DNA from 2 places in the Halomonas sp. EF61 genome. Region 1 is predicted to be linked to the other one. Evidence: predicted binding sites of a transcription regulator. Region 1 holds the regulator's gene; the other holds the start of a gene.
The links. The regulator FNR, encoded in region 1, switches genes on or off when oxygen is low (the NO sensors DNR and NnrR bind a similar motif). The targets are predictions, from matches to a motif close to TTGATNTANATCAA.
Positions count from the first base shown of each region.

Region 2: the regulator FNR is predicted to act here: its motif matches at 1,658-1,671, upstream of NFI08_RS15605 (nitrate/nitrite transporter).

Region 1 covers NZ_JAMSHM010000002.1:1,121,402-1,124,607, forward strand. The annotation lists gene NFI08_RS13855 (heavy metal translocating P-type ATPase) at 1-349, shown strand, start outside; gene ccoS (cbb3-type cytochrome oxidase assembly protein CcoS) at 346-576, shown strand; gene NFI08_RS13865 (sulfite exporter TauE/SafE family protein) at 573-1,259, shown strand; gene fnr (fumarate/nitrate reduction transcriptional regulator Fnr) at 1,414-2,154, shown strand; gene ttcA (tRNA 2-thiocytidine(32) synthetase TtcA) at 2,315-3,206, opposite strand, start outside.
Region 2 covers NZ_JAMSHM010000003.1:173,685-176,890, forward strand. The annotation lists gene NFI08_RS15605 (nitrate/nitrite transporter) at 1-1,440, opposite strand, end outside; gene NFI08_RS15610 (histidine kinase) at 1,690-3,206, shown strand, end outside.

The DNA.
Region 1 (3,206 bases):
GCCGGTACTGGCCGGCGCCGACCTCGCCATCGCCATGGCCGGGGCCAGCGACCTCACCCGCACCCGCGCCGATCTGGTATTGCTGGGCGAACCGCTCACGGGTATCGTCCAAGCCATCGAGGTGGCCCGCCAGACCCGTCGAATCATTCGCCAGAATCTGTCCTGGTCAGTGCTCTACAATGTCGTGGCGCTACCCGCAGCGGCGCTGGGCTTCGTGCCCCCTTGGCTTGCCGCCATCGGCATGTCACTCAGCTCGTTGCTGGTCATCGCTAATGCCCTGCGTCTGCGGCGTGGACGCACCAGGCCGACCGCGACGCCTTCACCCGTCACCGCAAGCCCCGGCCCATGAGCATCCTTTACCTGTTGATACCCTTGTCGTTGATCCTGCTGGGCCTGGCGGTCTGGGCCTTCTTCTGGGCGGTGCGCAACGACCAGTTCGAGGACCTCGAGGGCCCCGCCTATCGCATCCTGTTCGAGGATGAGGACGACACTCGCAGTGTCGATGACGGCGCTTCCTCGTCCGAAACGCCTGCGCAGACATCCGATCGTGATCCATCGTCCAGAGGGCCTGAGTGAACCCTACCGGCCTGGAGCTGCCTCCCATGATGGCGGCCTTCGTGTTTGGTCTGCTTGGTGGTGCACACTGTATTGGCATGTGCGGCGGCATCATGAGCGCTCTGACCTTTGCCATCCCCCCCAGCATGCGTCAACCTTGGCGGGTGGGCTCTCTGGTGCTTGGCTACAATGTAGGTCGTATCACCAGCTACTGTGTGGCGGGCGCTCTGGTTGCCACCCTGGGTTCGGTGATCGGCCTTTCGCCGACCCTGCGTGGCCTGATGCAGATCGTCGCCAGCCTGATGTTGATCCTGATGGCGCTTTACATTGCCGATCTATGGAAAGGCCTGCGTCACGTCGAGGCACTGGGACGTCACCTCTGGAGGTACCTGGAACCCGCAGGCAGACGCCTGTTGCCGGTGGTGCGTCTGCCCCAGGCGGTGGCGCTGGGCGCCATCTGGGGCTGGCTGCCCTGTGGCCTGGTGTACTCGATGCTGGCCTGGAGCCTGGCACGGGCCGAGCCCCTCGAGGGCGCACTGCTGATGGCGAGCTTCGGTCTTGGCACGCTTCCGGCGCTGGTGGTGACGGGCCTCGCCGCCAGACAAATGCAGGCCCTGCTGGCGCATCGGGCAACACGCCTCGCCGCCGCAGCCATGATCATCGCCTTTGCCGTCTGGCAACTTTGGACTGGGCTGCATCAATGACGCATCCTACCTCTAAGTTATTAATCCTAAAGAGGTAGACGCCACTTTTAGCTGATCTGAGGGTGTAGAATAGTGCCATCAACGTGCTGTACGGGCGACGTCTGTTCTCCCCATGGCCCAGTCAATATCGATCCCAGATCCACAGGAGCTGCGAATGAGTCCTACGGCCCAAGATCGGCGGCGTCCCATGCTGCATGAGACTCGCTGTGAGTCCTGCAGCCTGAGTTCCTTGTGCCTTCCGCTGTCGCTGGAGACCGCCGACCTCGAGCGCTTCGATTCCATCATCCGTCGTCACCCGCCGATCAAGAAAGGCACACGATTGGTCGAGCAGGGAGATCGCTTCACCAGCGTCTTCGCGGTCCGATCGGGGAGTCTCAAGCAGATCACCACCGAAGGCAGCGGCGAAGCTCAGTTGACCAACTTCTTCCTGCCCAGTGAACTGGTTGGTCTGGATGGCATCGACGACGGCCGCTATCCCGGCAGCGTGGTGGCGCTGGAGACCACCACGGTGTGCGAGATTCCCTTCGACCGCCTCGATGCGCTGACCCAGACCCTACCGGAGCTGCGTGCCCAGCTGTTTCGCACCCTGAGCAAGGAGCTGCGAGAGGACCGCCGGATGATGCAGCTGCTGTCACGCAAGACCGCCGATCAGCGCCTGGCCTGCTTCTTCCTCGGCCTGTCGGACCGCTTCCGCCGCCGCGGCTATTCACCGTTCAGCTTCCGCCTGTCCATGTCCCGCGCCGACATCGGCAATCACCTGGGGCTGGCGGTGGAAACGGTCAGCCGTATCCTCGGGCGTTTCCAGCAGCAGGATCTGGTGGCGGTATCGGGACGTGAGGTCAATATCCTCGACCTGACCGCGCTGTCGACCCTGGCCGACACCGAAGTTACCTGAGCGGGCCTGGCGGCAGTGTGCCGGGCTTGGCCAGCAGCGCCCGGTACCCAGGATCTGGAAAGCAAAGCGTAATAGATGGCGTGTGACAAGAAAGAGGCCGCATCCGGAGATGCGGCCTCTTTTGCTGTCATGGCGTCCTGCACATTCGCTGTTGGCGAGATCAGCCGGCATCCACCACGTCGATGCGCCGGGCCTGGCGTTCGGCCTGTACGGCCTCCAGCCCCTCGAAGTCGAACAGTTGCCGATCCGCCAGCTGCGACGGCGCCACATTGGTCACCGCCTTGAACATGCTCTCGAGGCGCCCGGGATGCTTGACCTCCCACTCGGCCAGCATCTCCTTGACCACCTGGCGCTGCAGGTTGGGCTGGGAACCACACAGGTTGCACGGGATGATCGGGAACTCCATCGCCTCGCTGTAGGCCTGGATATCGGCCTCGCGGCAGTACGCCAGCGGGCGGATGATGATGTTCTTGCCGTCGTCGGAGAGCAGCTTGGGCGGCATCGCCTTGAGGCTGCCACCGAAGAACATGTTCAGAAACAGCGTCTCGAGAATGTCCTCGCGGTGGTGGCCCAGGGCGATCTTGGTCGCCCCGATCTCCTCGGCGAAGCCATAGAGCGAGCCGCGCCGCAGGCGTGAGCAGAGCGCGCAGGTGGTCTTGCCCTCCGGCGTCTTCTCCTTCACCACCGAATAGGTGTCGCGCTCGAGGATGTGGTAGTCCACGCCGATACTGTCCAGATAGTTCGGCAGCACATGCTCCGGAAAGCCCGGCTGCTTCTGATCCAGATTCACCGCCACCAGCGAGAAGTTGACCGGCGCGTTGCGCTGAAGGCTGCGCAGGATCTCGAGCATGGTGTAGCTGTCCTTGCCACCAGACAGACACACCATGATCTTGTCGCCTTCCTGGATCATGCCGTAGTCGATGATGGCGTTACCGGCCTGGCGGCGCAGGCGCTTCTGCAGCTTGTTGAACTCACGCCGTGCCTTGGCCTGAACTTGGGCTTCCGTCTGATCGCCATCCGCAGCAGGGTCGGCCGGGCTGACACCGGCATCG
Region 2 (3,206 bases), on a different contig from region 1:
GGCCACGACCATGGACCACACCATCCAGATGCAGAAGGCCAGCAGCAGACAGGGGATGGAGATCCACAGGTTACGCGTGGCGATCTTGCGACCGGTGGACTGCCAGAAGGACTCGTCCTCGGGGCGCCAGTCCTCGAGCACGAAACGGCTCGGGGTGGACAGCTCGGGCAGGTCGGTGGACTCGCAGCGATCGCGGGCCTCGATACGCTCGGCCTTGCGGATGGCGAAGTGCATCCACATGAGCGCGGCGGCAACCACGACGAACATCAGCATGAAGCAGCTCTGCCAGATGCCGATGACATCGTTGAGCATGCCGAAGGTCAGCGGCAGGAAGAAGCCACCCAGGCCACCGACCATGCCGACGGCGCCACCGACCAGGCCGACGCTCTTGGGATAGTAGACCGGGATGTGCTTGTACACGGCGGCCTTGCCCAGCGACATGAAGAAGCCCAGCACCATGGTCAACAGGATGAAGCCGACCAGCGGCATGGCGAAGGTGAACTCGACCGGACCACGGACGCCATCGACGACGTACTGGGTGGGCGGATAGCTCAGCAGGAAGGTGCAGATGACCGAGGCCAGGAAGGTCCAGTACATCACGCGACGTGCGCCGTAGCGGTCGGACATCCAACCGCCGAGAATACGGAACAGCGAGGCCGGGATGGTGTACAGCGCCGCCACGATACCCGCCGCGGAGAGGCTCAGGCCGTAGACCTCGATCAGGTAGTGGGGCAGCCAAAGGGCGAGGGCGACGAAGCCACCGAAGACGAAGAAGTAGTAGAGCGAGAAGCGCCACACGCGCAGGTCGGCCAGGGGCGCGAACTGCTCGGACAGCGGCAGGCGCACGGCATTGCGCGACTGATTCTGGGGGTCTTCCTTGGCCAGCAGGATAAAGGCCACGCCCATGATCGCCATGATGGTGGCGTAGACCAGGGCGGTGCTTTTCCAGCCCATTGCCATCAGCAGGAAGGGCGCGCCGAAGTTGGTGACGGCGGCACCGACGTTACCGGCCCCGAAGATGCCCAGCGCCGTACCCTGGCGTTCCTTCTCGAACCAGGCCGAGGTGTAGGCCACGCCGACGATGAAGGAGCCACCGGCCAGGCCGATACCCAGTGCGCCGACCAGCAGCATCACGTAGCTGTTGGCGAAGGTCAGCAGGTAGACACAGGTAGCGGTGACCAGCATGAGCAGACCGAAGACCCAGCGGCCCCCGAAGCGGTCAGTCAGTACACCGAGAAAGAGTCGGCTGATCGAACCCGTCAGCACGGGAGTGGCCATCAGCAGGCCAAGTTGGGTGTCGGAGAGCGCGAAGTCCTCCTTGATCTGGATACCGAGAATCGAGAACAGGGTCCAGACGGCGAAGCAGAGAGTGAAGGCGAGTGTGGATAGGCCTAGCGCTCTGTTCTGCTGACGCCGGGGTACGGTGTCATGTTGGAGCATGTGCTTTCCTCTTTAGGGGTGCCGGTTCGGCCCCTAAACCTTGCTACAATGTATCTGTATGGCACTTGATTGTGGTCAAGAGAATTGCGTGCTATATCCAGCGCTTTTGCTTAATTACCTCCATGGAGGTATCCGGGTGTTTTTGAGGTGTTCGTCACGTATTATCTGCCCTCTCAGATGGATGCGACATTCCGGAAAATTCTAGATGATGAAACCCTTGATCTGGGTCAAAAAGGGAAGGTGTAGTAGATGAACGGCGCCTTTTACCTGCGCCGATCACTGATGCTGCGCATGCTGGTCGCCATGGCGGCGATATCCTGTCTGGCCCTGGTCAGCCTGCTGGGCTCCATCGTCATCGCAAAGAGCGCGGGAGGTTACGCCGACGCCATCAACCAGGCGGGCTCGCTGCGAATGCAGGCCTATCGACTGCTGGCGACGTCGGAGTTGCTGCCGGCGGATCACCCCAGGCGACGCTGGCAGCACGAACAGATGGAGGCCACGCTGGCTGCGGGGGCGATCATCGCGCTGATTCCGGTGGACGCCGATGATCCGCTCAGAGAGGCCTACGACAGGGTGGTGGAGTGCTGGCACGAAACCCTGCGTCCCAACACGGTGGATTTCGAAGGTGGTGACGTCTTTCGGCTGGATGACAAGGTCGCAGAGTTCGTCGACAAGGTCGATATTCTGGTGGGAAGGCTTCAAGAATATGCCGAGTCAAAGGTCGTATTTCTTGAGGTTTTTCAGGGGGCATCACTCGCCGTTCTCGTGATATTTATGGTGATGGTTGTCTATCGAATAGTCTGCGGTGTCATGCCGCCATTTCGTGACCTTATTCGCGTTGTAAATGGCGTGATGGTCGGTGACTTTTCGGGGAGAACCATCTACCGAGGTAACGACGAGTTAGGCTTGTTATCCAGAACAATCAACAAGATGAATGCCAGCCTGTCGGAAATGTACGGTCAGCTGGAAAAGCGTGTCGCGGCGAAGACCCATGAACTGAAGCGCAGCAATGATGCGTTGCGTATGCTTTATCTGACCGCGCGGCGTCTCAATGGGGTCACTCCGCTGACCCGGGAAGAGCTCGAGGAAGTGCTGCGCCAGCTGGAGGCGGTGACCGACGAAGGCCCCTTCGAGCTGCGCCTGTCCATGGGAGGCAATGGCAAGGATATTGTCAGACTCAGCTCTCGCCCCGGCGCGGAAAGCGCTTTCGTTCAGGAACCATCGCGCGGCCGTGAAATATCAGACAAGGCGGCTGCCGGACTGTATGCCAACGGCAATGAATATGCGGTCAGGGTGCGCGAAGCGGGTCGGGATTTTGGCGAGTTGCGTGTCCATCAGCCTCCCGGCCATATGCTTGCCCAGTGGAAGATCGAGCTGGTGGAGACGGTGGCCGGGCTGATTGCCGCGGCCTTGTCGCTGTCCGAGAAGGCCGACGAACAGCGTCGGCTGGCGCTGATGGATGAGCGCGCGGTGATTGCGCGAGAGCTTCACGACTCGCTGGCGCAGTCGCTGTCCTACCTGAAGATCCAGGTCACCCGTCTACAGATGCAGCTCGATCAGCAACGCCACGAGCAGGTGGCGCAGGTGGTCGCGGAACTCCGGCACGGTCTCAATTCGTCCTACCGCCAGCTCAGGGAGCTGCTCAACACCTTTCGTCTGCGCATCCATGAGTCGGGTCTGGAAGCGGCGTTGGAGGAAACGGTGCTGGAGTACTCCAAGCGGGGCGACTTCGAGCTGACCCTGAAAGGCCAGTGGAGCGGGCTGTC